Regions from separate parts of the Vibrio sp. E150_011 genome, predicted to be linked through region 1. Evidence: predicted binding sites of a transcription regulator. Region 1 holds the regulator's gene; the other holds the start of a gene.
The links. The regulator PurR, encoded in region 1, represses purine synthesis genes. The targets are predictions, from matches to a motif close to TNANGNAAACGTTTNCNTNA.

Region 2: a site for PurR is predicted at 3,254-3,273, ahead of pckA (phosphoenolpyruvate carboxykinase (ATP)). Genes of this name have one in related genera too.

Annotation. Positions count from the first base shown of each region.
Region 1 is NZ_JBHFOL010000019.1:1,421-9,795, forward strand. It holds gene elyC (envelope biogenesis factor ElyC) at 1-312, shown strand, start outside; gene torR (two-component system response regulator TorR) at 546-1,256, opposite strand; gene torD (molecular chaperone TorD) at 1,548-2,195, shown strand; gene purR (HTH-type transcriptional repressor PurR) at 2,543-3,553, shown strand; cyclic di-GMP riboswitch class I at 3,726-3,809, shown strand; gene ACE1OE_RS20810 (TfoX/Sxy family DNA transformation protein) at 3,923-4,513, shown strand; gene ACE1OE_RS20815 (TVP38/TMEM64 family protein) at 4,637-5,323, shown strand; gene ACE1OE_RS20820 (DUF2007 domain-containing protein) at 5,320-5,640, shown strand; gene ACE1OE_RS20825 (alpha/beta fold hydrolase) at 5,675-6,469, opposite strand; gene glgA (glycogen synthase GlgA) at 6,665-8,122, opposite strand; gene glgC (glucose-1-phosphate adenylyltransferase) at 8,124-8,375, opposite strand, start outside.
Region 2 is NZ_JBHFOL010000014.1:123,871-132,245, reverse strand. It holds gene ACE1OE_RS18675 (AsmA family protein) at 1-1,343, opposite strand, end outside; gene pckA (phosphoenolpyruvate carboxykinase (ATP)) at 1,452-3,077, opposite strand; gene hslO (Hsp33 family molecular chaperone HslO) at 3,409-4,290, opposite strand; gene hslR (ribosome-associated heat shock protein Hsp15) at 4,307-4,693, opposite strand; gene gspC (type II secretion system protein GspC) at 5,016-5,912, shown strand; gene gspD (type II secretion system secretin GspD) at 5,944-7,968, shown strand; gene gspE (type II secretion system ATPase GspE) at 7,980-8,375, shown strand, end outside.

The sequences.
Region 1 (8,375 bases):
CAAAAAGATATTGAGCAAGCATGGCAAAAATATACCCCACAAGCTCGCTACCTCGAACAAACAGAGCGATACTGGCATGAAACCATGGGGCTGGCATGGCAAAGGTTACGTGACTGGGTTGCTAGCGAGGGAGTGTCGTCTACAGATGAGCTCACGCCTGAAAATAATCCACTTTCAACGTTAGAAGGTGACGACGATGCAACCGTTGTAGGAGAGAGTAACGTTGAGGGTGAACAGGGAAATGAAGGCATGCCAGTGGATACTAACTCTGACAAGGCGCTTAGCCCACCTGCAGAATCTGCTCAACCTTAGCTAGGGATAATATCATCTCGCTCTAATTGCTGTGGTTCTAAGTACGCTGGCGCTAAGTGCTCTGGTTCTAAGTGCACTGGATCTAAGTGCACTGGATCTAAGTACATTGATGTAAAAAGCCAGGCTGTGTTAAACGCCTGGCTTTTTTTACAATTGAGTACTGTTTTTTAATGATGAGACACGCTATTTTTTGTGAAAGAGTGCAACCTACATCGTTAAATTAAACGTAGTCGCTAGTCACCCGCAAACATATATCCTTCACCATGAACCGTGATGAATATTTGTGGGTTTTTCGGATCCGCTTCCATTTTAGTGCGCATACGTCGGATTAATACATCAATAGTGCGATCATTTGGCGCGTCAACTCGATGACTGATCATGTTCAAGATTCGCTCACGACTCAGAACTTGATTAGGGTAAGTAGATAACGCGACTAAAAGCTCATACTCGGCTTTTGTCAGTTTTACTGGTTCACCATTGCAACTTAATGAGCGGCGTTGTTTATCGAATAACCACTCCCCAAAGTGCACAACATGCTCGTTCTCGGCACTTTGCGATATTAAGGGCTGCTTACGAGCTTGGGCGATACGCCACAGTAAGTTTTTAACTCTGACCAATAATTCTCTTAATTCAAACGGTTTCGTTACATAGTCATCTGCGCCCATTTCTAGGCCAACGATCCGATCAATACTATCAGTACGACCTGTTACCAATATAATACCGATATCAGACTGGCTACGTAACTCTCGAGTTAACATCAGACCATCTTCACCAGGAAGATTGATATCAAGCATGACAAGGTCGACACTGGAAGACTGCAATACTTGTCGCATCTCTTCACCGCTTTCAGCCTCGCTTACTAAATAGCCTTCACTCTCAAAGTAACCAGACAACTTGCTACGCGTAACGACATCATCTTCAACTACTAATACGTGATAACTCATATTCACCGTTTCTATTCTATCTATGACCGAAGCCATTCTATTCATAATTAGTCACAATTCTAGCGGACATTACGGTATTGTGTAGAAAGTCGTGTTTTTATTGATTCAAGACAAGAACACTTTTTATCCACTATATGCAATCAGAACCTTGCCCATCTGGTGTCGCTTTAAAACCATCAACCGCTCTTTTATTCATTTATCTTCATAAACGTTCGATTTTTTTCATTATTGCCCTTACTGCTGTTCATTTTTATTGTCTAAAATAAGGGCAAGACTTTTGGAGAGAACAAGATGCAAGAATTGAAAGCATTTAATGAACAACGTGCAGAGATATACTGGTGGCTTTCTAGCCTATTTGCCAAAGAGCTTACTCAACAAGAACTGGATAAATATCACAGTGTCGAAATACGTTCTTTTTTGAGCGGTCTCGGTGAAAACCCATCACTCGAAGCGCCGATCAATACACTCATTGATGGCTTGAACCGATTACAGACTCGAGAAGACGCCCAACTTGAGCTATCCGCAGATTTTTGTGACCTATTTCTTAAATCAGATAAGCATGGCGCATTACCTTATGCCTCAATGTACATAGGTGAATCAGGTCTTCTCAATGATAAACCGGCTAATGACATGACCGAGCTGTTAAAAAAACACAATGTCGCCGTCTCTGAAGACTTAAATGAGCCAGCCGATCACCTCGCGATAGAGTTGGACTTTCTCGGCAACCTTATTATTCGTTCTAATGAACTGGAGTCCGAGGCGCACATCAACAACGCATTATTAGAGCAAGCTGATTACCTTAATCAGCACTTGATGACATGGCTGCCTCAATTCGAAAAAAAATGTAAAGAGTATGATGAATTTGGATTTTACGCCGCGGTAGCAACACTCCTCATTGCATTTTGTCAGTTAGACCTTAACTATTTAACTGCTGAGTAACCGATGCAGACACCGCTATCAATCAAGGTGGCGGTGTCACCCCGTATTAATTTTAATTTATCATCAAATTTGTCGGTTGAAACGTTGCTAGAGTCACCGACTAGCATTACAATCCGCCGTTTCAATGCGAAAACCAAATTTTAGTGCCCCATGCTTTCCTATCTTTAGCTATTATGTCCTTGTCAGGTGAATAGCTAACCCACAATTGGAATCCAATGTGTCACTAGGTTCACTTACTCGGTACGCATTCCATACACCAAAGCGCTTTTTTAATTAAACAAAGCTGCATTACCGCAACGACGTTTTTGCTGACCATACGCAAAAGCCGTTACTAATAGGATAAAGCTATGGCAACAATCAAAGATGTCGCCCGTCTAGCTGGCGTTTCAACTACTACTGTGTCTCACGTTATTAACAAAACACGTTTTGTTGCCGAAGCCACACAAGAAAAAGTCAACGCCGCCGTAGAAGAACTCAATTACGCGCCAAGCGCCGTTGCGCGAAGCTTAAAATGTAACTCAACGAAAACCATCGGTATGTTGGTTACACAATCAACGAACTTATTCTTCTCCGAGGTTATCGATGGCGTTGAAAGCTATTGCTATCGTCAAGGTTACACATTAATTCTGTGTAACACTGGTGGCGTGTATGAAAAGCAGAGAGATTACATTCGAATGCTAGCAGAGAAGCGCGTCGACGGTATTCTCGTCATGTGTTCAGATCTCACAGAAGAGCTTCTTAGCATGCTTGATCGTCACTCCGATATTCCTAAAGTGATCATGGACTGGGGTCCTGAGAGCTCGCAAGCAGATAAGATCATTGATAATTCGGAGGAAGGTGGTTATCTCGCCACAAAATACCTAATTGATAAAGGCCATACGGACATCGCATGTTTGAGCGGTCACCTAGAAAAAGCGGTGTGCCAAGAACGCATTATTGGTTACAAGCGTGCGCTATCAGAAGCCGGCATCGAAATGAAAGAAGACCGTATATTTGAAGGTAACTTTGAGTGTGACACAGCGGTCATCGCAGCGAATCGTATTGCCGCAATGGAAGAACGACCAAGCGCCGTGTTCTGCTTTAACGATACGATGGCGTTAGGCCTTATGAGTCGTTTACAACAACTCGGTTTGAACGTACCAGAAGATATCTCTGTGATTGGTTACGATAACATTGAGCTTGCTGAGTATTTTTCTCCACCACTGACGACGGTTCACCAACCGAAACGTCGTGTCGGAAAGAACGCCTTTGAGATTTTGCTAGAACGCATAAAAGATAAAGGTCATGACAAACGTATATTTGAGATGCACCCCGAGATAATTGAACGCCACTCTGTCAAAAACCTGACAACAAAATGACAAAGGCGCCTAGTTAGGCGCTTTTTTTTGATCTTGTTCCCAGATTTTAGACGCCTAATTGTTAGTTTATGTTACCTCTTAAGCACAAATACCCGCCTAATTTTTGAAGCAACGTCACACTTTAGTTATATCTCAATGCAGATTAACGCATTTTTTCTTTATTCTAACAAAGTCACGCACAGGGCAAACCATCTGAAAAGTTGGGACGCAAAGCCTCCGGCCTAAACCATTTATGGTAGGTAGCGGGGTTACCGATGGCAAAGGACACTGAATTCTTGTTTTTAATTTAACAAGGAATTGATGCCTGTTTGCTACACTCTCGGACCTGATTTTGGTGACACAATCAAATAACACCGAGAAAAGACAAATATGGACAATCCAATATTAAAAAATTCGATGCAGTTGTTCGCTCAACTTGGAAAAGTCAAATCCCGCTCTATGTTCGGTGGATTTGGCATTTTTGTTGACGATACGATGTTTGCATTAGCAGTGAACAGTAAATTACACATCAGAACTAACCCAACAACCGTCGCGACATTCAAGCAAAACGGCTTCAAGCCTTACGTTTATAAAAAACGTGGATTCCCAGTAGTGACAAAATATTTTGCCCTGCCTGAAGATAGCTGGAATGACAGTGAGTTGATATTGAACTATGCACGCTCAGCGTTGGATTACGCAAAAGATGAAAAAGTAAAACAATCTGACTGCAAACCAACCCGATTAAAAGATCTCCCGAATTTGCGTCTTGCAACAGAGCGCATGCTCAAAAAAGCGGGGATAGAATCGGTGAACTCACTTCAAGAGCATGGATCCGTTGAAGCCTTCAAGGCAATTCAAAAAACACACTCGACAAGTGTCGGTCTCGAATTACTTTGGGCGTTAGAAGGTGCGATTAATGGTACTCACTGGTCTGTGATTCCACAAGCCAAGCGCGACGAGCTAGCCAATCATATCAATTAGTACTTGTTCTCTCTTACTTATAAAAAAATCAGCCCATTAGCTGATTTTTTTTTATCTGTTTGAAAGTTAAATTCCGATGTTCGTGTCTTATACTAAAGATGCATTATCGACATGGAGTAGGACATGAGTAAAAAATTGTTATTGGGCTTAGGATTTGTTGCCGTTATTGTTTTTCTAGGCGTAGAGTTTGGACAATACCTGACGTTAGAAAATGCCAAGGCACAACAGGCAGCGCTTGCCACTTATATTGACAATAATTTTTTGGTTGCCGCGCTTACCTATTTCTTTCTGTATATCACCATCACCGCCTTCTCTGTCCCAGGCGCCGCTGTCGTCACTTTGTTGGGCGCCGCGTTATTTGGTTTTTGGGTGAGCTTATTGCTGGTCTCTTTTGCAAGTACTATTGGCGCTACGCTCGCTTTTCTTAGCAGTCGTTTTCTTCTACGTGATTGGGTACAAAAGCGGTTCGGCGGTAAACTGGCGACGATCAACAAGGGCGTTGAAAAGGATGGTGCTTTTTACCTTTTTTCTTTGAGACTCATCCCTATTTTCCCATTTTTTCTAATTAACCTACTCATGGGGCTAACCCCAATTCGCGTTTCAAAATACTATTTGGTTAGTCAACTTGGTATGCTACCGGGTACTGCGGTTTACCTTAATGCAGGCACCCAACTCGCCAGTATTGACAGTCTATCAGGCATAGTATCACCCGCTGTTCTCGCTTCCTTTGCATTGTTAGGGTTATTTCCTTTAATCACGAAATGGGCGATGGCTCGGTTTTCAAAATCACCCCAGGTACAGACTAAATGAAGATATACATAGGTAATAATCCTACCGAAACACATATCATGCAACAGCAACTGTTTGCCGAAGGGGTTCAGTGTGAGGTACGTGGCGAGGGGGTATTTGGATTGAGAGGCGAAGTGCCTTTTGATGAAAGCTCCCTACCTTACATCTGGTTACACGAAGTATCCCAAGAGGCGAAAGCTAAATCGTTAATCTTAGCGGTGCAACAACAAGAGAACAATCACGACCAAGCTAGCTGGCACTGCCCACAATGCAATGAGCTCAATGAAGCGCAGTTTGGAGCATGCTGGAACTGTCAGCACTTAGCACTCAGCGGTTAGCACTTAACCATCAATTAAAGTACTTAAGGTTATTTTACTGTACCGATTTAATAAACGCGATGGAGTGTTTATTAAATTCATCTGGTCTTTCGACATTACAGACATGCCCGCAGTTTTCAATTTCAAGCAAGCGGCTCGATTCATGCTCTGCTACCATTTCTTTTACTGGGTGGATGAACATATAGTCTTTATCCCCCATTAAATACAATGTTGGAATAGGAAGTTCTTTATCCTTGAAATAACGATGAAGTGGATTAACCTCTGTTGTTAGCGTGTACCATCTCTTAAATTCTTTCTGGCACAGCTTCTTCGCTTCTCGCACAAATAAAAGACGAGATTCTTTTTGTCCACGCTGAGGCATAACAATATAGGCGAATAAGCGATATAACCACATATAAGGGATAATATGCTTACTCCAGTTCCCTAGGTTCACAAGCAACTGTGAGCGGGTATTAAACCGTGTTACAGCGCCCCCTAACACCATAGAACGAACTCGAGGTGAGGCCAGTTCAGCAATATTACGGACGATAATTGTGCCAAGTGACATACCAACAAAGTGTGCCGATTGAATTTTAAGGTGATCGAGCACTTTAAGAATATCAATAGTCACACTTTTAAACGTGTAGCCACTTGCCATAATATCTTTAATCAACTCGTTTGACTTACCATGCCCACGTAGATCGACAAACAGCAGATTAAAGTGCTCTCTGTAGGCTCTGATTTGTTTAAACCAAATCGAGGAACTTCCACCCGCACCATGTACAAACACCACCCACTCTTTGCTCGTAGGATGCGCGTAAGTTTTATGAAACAGTAGATTCTCTGACATAGGATCTTTTAGGTAATGGCGATGAGCATTACGGTATCACAATTCACGGAACGGCTGTTAAAAACTGCACATAATTTATTTGAAAATTATTTCGAAGTGTTAACCAGCTAGAGCGGTCCTTGACAAAAGCAACGGAAAAAATAGGCAGGAAATAAAAAAGGCGACCTAAGGTCGCCTTTTCGAGTTGGAACGAAATTAATGTTGATGCAGCGCTATCTCATACATTTTATTGTATTCTTTTGCTGACTCTAACCAACTGAAGTCGCGACGCATCGCTCTTAGTTGGATATTATGCATTTCATCTGGTTGTTGTAGATAAAAAAGCAGCGCCCTTTGCAACACAATAAGCAACGCATCATGACACGGCTCTTCGAAACCAAAGCCAGTAGCTTCTGATGGGTTATCATCAAAATCAATCACTGTATCTTTGAGTCCACCAACCTTACGAATGATAGGCAAGGTGCCGTAGGCCATACTGTACAACTGGTTTAGCCCACAAGCCTCAAACTCAGATGGCATCAAGAAGAAATCCGAACCCGCTTCTACGAGATGAGCAAAGCGATTGCTATAGGCTTCTACAAATGCCAATTTGTCTGGATACTCGGCGGCAACATCACGTAAATGGGACGCAATCTGAGACTCACCCGTTCCAATAATAACCATCTGCACATCGTTTTTGAGAAACTTCTCTAAGATAGGCAGGATATAATGAAACCCTTTTTGGTGGGTCAGACGACATACCATCCCGACCATAGGAACATTAGTCTCAGGCAGGTTCAGCTCTTGTTGTAATAACGTTTTGGACGCGAGTTTACCTTTTAGCATACTCGCTAATTCGGCTTCATAGCTAACCGGTAAGAACTCATCGTTCCTCGGATCCCACTCCGAATAATCACAACCATTTACGATACCGTGTAGGTCTTTGGCACGATGAACAAAATCATCGACTAGACCATGAGAACCCAGAGGGGTAACCAGCTCGGCAGCGTAATTTGGGCTAACCGCGTTCACTTTGTCGGCAAACGCAATGCCAGCTCGCAACATACTGACCCAACCTTCACCGTATTGCAGGAACTCCATGCCGGAAAGATTAAGTTCAGGGATAATTTCTAGTTGGCTATAAGAAAAAATACCTTTGAATATTGCATTGTGAACGGTCAGAACTGACTTCACATCCTTGAAACGGTCATCGCTACCGTATCGAGTTTTAAGCAAAAACGGCACCAAACTGGTATGCCAATCATTCGCATGCACTACCGCAGGTTTAATACCAAGCTTAGGCAACACATCGAGGCTCGCGGCTGAAAAAAAGCTAAATCTTTCGCCATTGTCAGCGTACGCCCGGTTATGTTCTGCATACAACTCTGGACGGTCAAAATATTTATCACATTCAATGACATAAACATCGACACCGTCGAGCTCAGTTTTCTTGACCTGATAAGCCGTATGAGGCCAATGCTCTAACTCTGTCGATAGAACACACTCATAATCTTGCTTATTCGGTAAGGTTTGATAACCAGGTAATGTGATAGCAACTGATTTCCCGAGCTCTTGCAATGCCTTAGGCAGGGCTTTGGCAACATCAGCCAAGCCCCCACTTTTTACAAGTCCTTGAGCTTCTGAAACTGGAAACCATACATCTATGTTTCTCATTCTAGAATCCAACTTTTGTCCCTTTTTTGATGACAACAATGCCACCTGGAGACACGTGGAAGCGTTTCGCATCCAACTCTAGATCTTCACCAATCACTGTCCCAGGGGCAATCTCTACATTTTTATCGATAATTGCGTTCTTGATTGTACACCCTGCACCGATTTTTACATCACCTATGATGACCGATTCACTGATCTTAGTGCCTGCGGCAATATTACTTCGGTAACCGAGCACCGACTTATAAATGGAAGC
Region 2 (8,375 bases), on a different contig from region 1:
TCTTGGCTTTCGGTCTCTAATGCTACCTGACTGCCTTTAACACTGCCAATGCTGACGCTGTTGGCCGACGCTGCCGCTTTACCTTGCCACAATCCCCATTGGCCGTTGCGTTTCAGCTCTAAATCTTCAGCTGTTAAATTAAATCCAGTCACTTGCCAGTTTGGCTGTTGTTGCAATTGAATCCATTGACCACGGTTGATGGTGAGTCGCTTAACCTTTAGAGAGTTTATATCGACGAGTGGTAAGTAGTGATATAAAGCTAAAATCGAATCCTGTTGATCTTCCTCATAAAGCTTTACACCATCGATAGTGAGCTTTTCCAGCGATAATACATGTTGTTGCCACAAGCCTGTAAATTGAATTCGGCCTTGCTCAAGTGTTGTATCAACATCTTTAATATTAACCACACCACCATCGATATTTACATCTATGGTGGGCTCAATAAATGATAAATTTTGATACTGAATACTGTCTGCATCAAACGACAAGTAGGCATCAACTTGACTCCAAATAGATTCTCTCAAATCGATATTTTCAAATGACGCGTTGAGGTTTTCTATTTTACTGTCTTTGTATCGAACGTTTGATCGTAAGACATCGAGGCTATTGATATGACCGATCGTATCTAGAAGAGCGGCATATTTATCGAAAAGCTGGCTAGTTAAGTCTATATCGAGTTTTTCGATGGTGGTATTGACCAGAGACCAAGTATTGTTTTCATATTGTGCCTGGGTAGATATATTTGCTTCATTCCATATGAACGATGCACCGTAAATTTTGCTGTTTTGTCCTTTAAGCTCACCATCAATGAGTACATCCTTAATGGACTCTCCTTGGTAGTAAATCTGCGAGGCTCGAAGCTGTAATTCACCCTTAGTTAATAAAATATCAGGGTTGTATTGGACATGGCGAAGTTGAAGCTGAAGATCATTGATGATCACATCATTGTTTGAATAATCAATATGATCGAGCGCTAAGTTTTCGATCGATAGCTGATGAGCCAATGATAGTGAGTGATTTGATAGCGTTGAGCCTGACAACAAAAGTTCATGAATACGCAGCGGAGTCTTTGTTGAAACCGGCATCCCTAGCCAAACAGACATACTATTGGCTTCAATGGGCTTCTCTCCCTCAGCCTCAATACGTAGATTGATAAAGTCGAATTGGTTTGGATATTGATAGTGTATCGATTCACTCGTCACTTTTATATTGAACAGCTTATTTATCGTTTGTGTCACTATTGGATTGGCGTATTGCGTATGCAGTAAGGCAAAGAGTGCCAATATAGCAATGAGCCCTAATGCGAAAAGCGCGATTAAGATTGCTATTGTTTTTCGTATCACGTTGAATTCTCTACCTACTGAATATAATGATCAATTTAGCCCGAAAGTGACTAAAAAGCCCCTCTTATGAGGGGCTTTGTGGCTAAAACTTGGATGCTTATCTAAGTATTAGTCTAATTGAGGGCCTGCCGCTACCAATGCCTGGCCTTCAGAGGTATCCGTGTATTTTTCAAAGTTGTTGATAAAGCGTTTTGCTAAGTCGTCAGCTTTGCTTTCCCATTGCAGTGGATCGACATAGGTATCTCGTGGGTCTAAGATCTCAGTGTCGACACCCGGAAGTGAGGTTGGTACTTCTAGGTTAAAGACCGGAATAGTTGTTGTTTCGACTTGTTCTATTGAGCCATCTAAGATTGCATCAATAATGCCGCGGGTATCTTGGATAGAGATACGTTTACCAGAGCCGTTCCAACCCGTATTAACTAAGTATGCTTCTGCGCCTGCAGCTTCCATACGTTTAACCAACACTTCCGCATATTGAGTTGGGTGAAGTGTAAGGAACGCCGCACCAAAACACGCAGAGAATGTAGGTGTTGGTTCTGTAATACCACGCTCTGTACCGGCCAACTTAGCGGTAAAACCAGAGAGGAAATGGTATTTTGTTTGTTCTGGTGTCAGCTTCGAAACCGGAGGTAACACGCCAAACGCATCGGCAGATAAGAAAATGACTTTATTCGCATGACCGCCTTTCGATACTGGTTTTACGATGTTATCGATATGATGAATAGGGTAGGAAACACGAGTGTTTTCTGTTTTAGAGCCATCATCAAAGTCGATAGAGCCATCGTTGCGTACGGTTACATTTTCTAATAATGCATCGCGGCGGATGGCATTATAAATATCAGGCTCAGCTTCTTTAGATAGATTGATCGTTTTCGCGTAGCAGCCACCTTCAAAGTTGAAGATACCATCGTCATCCCAGCCATGCTCATCATCACCAATCAATTGACGTTTTGGATCGGTAGATAATGTTGTCTTACCTGTGCCAGAGAGTCCGAAGAAAACGGCTACGTCATCATTCTCACCCTTGTTAGCGGAACAGTGCATGGATGCAATACCCTTGAGCGGCAAGAAGTAGTTCATCATTGCGAACATACCTTTCTTCATTTCACCGCCATACCAAGTGCCGCCGATCAGCTGCATTTTCTCGGTAAGGTTGAACACCGTGAAGTTTTCAGAGTTTAGGCCCTGTTCTTCCCATTTTTGGTTGGTGCATTTTGCGCCATTCATTACAACAAAATCAGCTTCAAATGTTGCGAGTTCTTCTTCACTTGGACGAATGAACATGTTTTTCACAAAGTGAGCCTGCCATGCCACCTCGGTAACGACTCGAATACATAGACGAGTATCTGGATTGGTACCACAGTAGCCATCAATAACGAATAGGCGCTTGTTTGAAAGCTGCCCAGTGACCAATGTTTTTAGTTCGTCCCAGACTTCTTTTGAAATAGCTTTGTTGTCGTTTTTACCTTGATCTGACCACCACATCGTGTCGCGAGTCGTATCGTCCCGTACGATGAATTTATCTTTGGGGGAGCGACCTGTAAAAATGCCCGTATCAACGGCAACGGCACCAAGTTCTGTGACAACGCCTTTTTCATATCCTTGCAATGTATCTAGGGTTTCTTCGGTGAATAGTTGCTCATAACTTGGATTGCGAAGAATCTCAGTTGAGCCTGTGATGCCATATTGAGTAAGATCGAGTTGTGCAGCCTTATTAATGTCCATAACGGTCATAGGTGCTCCTTATTGGATTTTTGTAGGGATTTTAAAATTATTATAATTTGTTTTTTATTTTGAACTCCATGCTAGCAATGGACACCAGATAAAACAGGGATATAGTTCAAAAATTACTCATCATATAGTGACTGTTTTAAGTGTTTGGTCACATATTAAATCGCGATGGTTTATTCTAGAGCAAACCTTTGCGCCAGAGTAAATGTAACATAAGTGAATATGGTTTGGTGATAGGTTCTATCTGATAATGTTGTGGTTTCGTTAAATTTTTCACAAAAAAAAAGCCAGTTCATTGTGAACTGGCTTGTGTAACATATTTCGAACAATGAAATTAGTGCAGAGTCGGTTTGTCGTCTTGCGTATTGTTTTCTGCGAATAGGGCTTTGATATCAGTCTCATCAAATGAATAAGAAGAGCCACAATAATCACAGTGCAGAGCAATCTCTCCTTCTTGCGCCAAGATATCGTAAACTTCTTCTTGTGCGATGGTACTAATGGCATCAGCACTGCGCTCACGAGAGCAGCCGCAAAAGAATTCAACTTCTTTTGGCTCAAATAACTGCACCTTGTCTTGGTTATATAGACGGTACAACAAGTCATTCGCTTCTAGTGTAAATAACTCTTCATCTTTGACGGTGTTCGTCAATTGCTCCAAGTGTTCAAAATCATCTGGTGTACCTGTGCCATCAGGCATGACTTGTAGCAACATACCGGCCGCTTTCGCTTGACCATCTTGTGTACCAGTACGAATCCAAAGGCGCGTTTTTAGCTGTTCAGAGCGTTCAAAGTACCCTTCTAAGACTTCAGCTAGGTTATTACCTTCAAGACCAACAACGCCTTGGTAGCGCTCACCATTATCAGGTGTAATCGTAATCACTAAGTAACCCTTACCTAGCATGTCGTGAATAGAAGCGTCATCGGCAATCTGACCTTCCCAACGAGCGACACCACGAAGTTTTTGGTTGTGGTCACCGTTAATTACTGCCAAAGAAACAGGGCCATCACCTTGCAGTTGCATGGTAATCGAACCCTCAAACTTTAATGTAGCAGTTAACAGGCTGGTTGAGACTAGAAGCTCTCCTAGCAAGCTTTGTAGCGCCGCTGGATATTCCTTGCTAGAGATAATCTCTTGATATGCAGTATCAAGTTGTACAAGCTCACCTCGTACAGATAGCTCGTCAAAAAGGTAGCGATTTAATGTGTTGTTAGCCATGTGGGGAAGCTCCAGCTTATTGGTTCTTAAACTTAATGATATTGCGGCGTTGTTTTTTATCAGGACGACGCTCTGGACTAGGGTTATGTGCATTCAGTTTGCGCTGCGAAGCAAATTCTTCTCGCTTGGTAATACTCTCTTTCGTCTCGGAATAAAGAGTCTGGGCTTCCGGTGCTCCTCTACGCTGCGCTGAGATCTGTTCAATGACGACGGTTTTTTCTTCGTTGCCTTGGCGAAGTGTGATTACTGCATTCAACTCCACCATCTTACTTGGTTTTGAACGTTGACCATTATAATGGACTTTGCCACCATCGACCATGTTGCGCGCAATACTGCGTGTTTTATAAAATCGAGCCGCCCACAACCATTTATCGAGGCGAACGGCATTATTTTCTGAACTCATTTCGATTCCTGCTTTCTAAATCGCATCTGTGATAGCTTAAGCCACAAATGAACCTGTATTAGGACGAATAACTCATCCGCTTTAGGACGAATATCCTACTAAATGGTGCTTAGCTCTAAAAAAATCAACCCTAGCGCCCAGATTGCATGACAGTATTATGAGATGTGACATAATCTCATAATATAGCTGTGGTATAGTCCTGAGACTAATCTTGCTAAACAGAACGCTTAAGGAAAAGCAATTTTAATGCGCATATATAACGAAATATCATCAGAGACGGGACACTAGGAGAGTGAAAGGATTTTCCATTTCGGCAACGACAATACAGCCGGCGTTTTTTATTTCATACTTACGTCGTTGTTTACATTATCAATCTCAATTGAGCTTATTCATCGCGTTATGCTTACTCGGACTATCGGCTTGGGTTGCGGGTGTCTTGGTTTGGCAGCTATTTCCTCAGTCATCTTCTGTGAGTCGTTGGGCGCCACCTATTGCAGTCGCTACTCAAGTTAATGGTGCGACGGACACCGCTCATTCTTCCGACATCAATAAAGCAAATATCTTCGGTCAATATCAACGAGATCAAAAAGTGGTGCAAGCGCCCGTGGTGACGGATGCTCCAAAAACCCGCTTGAATGTTGTTTTGGTTGGCTCCGTTGTGAGCAGTAACCCTGAGCGCAGTTTGGCAGTCGTCGCCAATAGAGGCAAGCAAGGCACCTATGGTATAGGAGAGCAGATTGATGGCACTCGAGCGAGCATCGCAGCTGTCTTTATTGATCGTATTATCATCTCTAATGCTGGTCGTGACGAAACGGTGATGCTAGAAGGGATCGAATATAAAAAGTTAGAGCTGAAACAGCCAGCACCAGCCGCTGCCTCTAATGTTGTTGGCAACAATCCAGTCGATAACGAAGAAAAGTTGGCTGCCATTCGCAATACGATTACTCAAGATCCACAACAAATATTCCAATATGTGCGCCTTTCTCAAGTGAAGCGAGATGGCAAAATATCGGGTTATCGCGTTAGTCCTGGTAGAGATGCTGAGCTGTTTAACGCGGTAGGCTTACAAAATGGTGATATCGCCATTGCATTGAATGGCGCAGATCTCACCGATCCGGCGGCTATGGGACAAATTTATCAATCCATTACGGATTTGACCGAACTTAACCTAACGGTTGAGCGTGATGGACAACAACACGACATCTTTATTCAATTCTAGTCGTGAAAGCAGTATTTCAAGGGAGCAACAAGTGAAGAGTTGGCTTAAGAAAAGTACCTGGTTATTGATGGGCAGCCTAATGGTGGTTCCAACAATATCTGCCAATGAATTTAGCGCCAGTTTCAAGGGAACCGATATACAAGAGTTTATTAATATCGTAGGACGTAACCTCGATAAAACGATCATTGTCGACCCATCGGTGCGCGGTAAAGTTGATGTTCGAAGCTACGATGTGTTGAGTGAGGAGCAATATTACAGCTTCTTCTTAAACGTATTAGAGGTTTATGGCTACGCTGTTGTTGAAATGGATAACAACATACTTAAGGTGATTAAAGCCAAAGATGCCAAGACATCGGCGATCCCTGTTGTTGGAGATGATGATACTGCCAACGGTGATAGCGTTATTACGCGAGTTGTCGCTGTGAGAAATGTCTCTGTGCGAGAGTTGTCTCCCTTGTTAAGACAACTCAATGATAATGCTGGAGCCGGTAACGTTGTTCACTACGACCCGGCTAATATTATCTTGATCACAGGGCGAGCGGCAGTGGTTAATCGTTTAGCGGATATCATTCGACGCGTGGATCAGGCTGGTGATAAAGAGATTGAGGTCGTAGAGCTACAAAATGCCTCGGCGGCAGAGATGGTGCGTATTGTCGATGCATTGAATAAAACGACTGATGCAAAAAACACCCCAGCTTTACTACAACCGAAGCTGGTGGCTGATGACCGAACTAACTCAATCCTAATTTCGGGTGACCCGAAAGTGCGTAAGCGTCTACGCACCTTAATTAGTCAGCTTGATGTTGAGATGGCGACTAAAGGCAATAATCGAGTTCAATATCTTCGTTACGCGAAAGCCGAAGATTTGGTCGAAGTATTGAAAGGCGTTTCTGATAATTTGCAAAAAGAAAAGCAATCAGGTGGCAACTCTAATTCTACTGCGAATCGCAGCGAAGTGATGATCGCCGCCCATGCTGATACCAATGCCTTAGTACTTACCGCCCCACCCGATATTATGAAAGCATTGCTAGAAGTGATCTCTCAGCTTGATATTCGTCGCGCACAAGTACTTATTGAGGCTTTGATCGTGGAGCTAGCGGATGTCGATGGCGCTAACTTAGGGGTGCAATGGGGTAATGCCAGTACAGGGAGTGTAGTTCAATTCTCCAACACGGGAGCCTCTATCGGCAGCGTGATGGTGGGTATGGAAGATGCAAAGGACAAGACGACAACAGAAACGCGAACCGATTCGAATGGTAACCCTTATAACGTTGAAACGAAAACATCGGGTGATTATACCGCACTTGCTAGCGCGCTTGGTGGAGTACAAGGTGCAGCTGTTGGTATCGCTATGGGTGACTGGACAGCGTTAATTACAGCAGTATCAAGTACATCCAATTCTAATATTCTGTCTTCACCAAGTATTACTGTGATGGATAATGGTGAAGCCTCGTTCATTGTGGGTGAAGAAGTCCCTGTGTTGACAGGCTCTACTGCGGGTTCAAATAATAGCAATCCATTCCAAACCGTTGAGCGTAAAGAGGTGGGGATTAAGCTTAAAGTGGTCCCACAGATTAACGAAGGTAACTCGGTTCAGCTAACGATTGAACAAGAAGTTTCGAATGTTTTGGGTGCCAGTGGTGCCGTCGACGTTCGTTTTGCAAAAAGGCAGCTCAATACGTCGGTCATGATTCAAGATGGTCAGATGTTAGTGCTAGGTGGCCTAATTGATGAGCGTGCGGCTGAAAGTGAGTCAAAGGTACCATTCTTAGGCGATATTCCTTACCTCGGGCGCTTGTTCACTTCAACCAGTACGACGGTTGAGAAAAAGAATCTTATGGTATTTATAAAGCCCACGATTATTCGTGATGGTATTACCGCGGACGGATTGACTCAACGTAAGTACAACTACATTCGAGCTGAGCAACTGTTTAAAGCCGACCAAGGCCTAAAGTTGATGGATGATGGCTATATTCCGGTATTACCTGAGTTTGGTGAAACCACGCGCTACCCATCTGAGATTCAAGCGTTTATTGAGCAGATGGAAACGAAATAATGGGGGAGGTGATGGCGTTTCGTCCTTTAGTTACTCGGTTACCGTTTAGTTTTGCTAATCGCTTTAAGGTGGTCTTTGAGTCCACAGAGTCAACAGCGGTGCTGTTTTATGTTGAACCTCTGGCTTTAAATGCCTTGCAAGAAGTGAAGCGAGTGTATCGCCAATCTTTTGAATTGCAGTCACTACCTGCCGATCAATTTGAAACCAAGTTGACGCAAGCGTATCAACGTGACTCTTCAGAGGCTCGACAGTTAATGGAAGACATTGGTGCGGATAGCGATGATTTCTTTTCACTAGCGGAAGAGTTGCCTCAAGACGAGGACTTATTGGAGTCAGAAGATGATGCACCGATTATTAAATTGATCAACGCCATGCTTGGTGAGGCAATTAAAGAAGGGGCGTCTGAC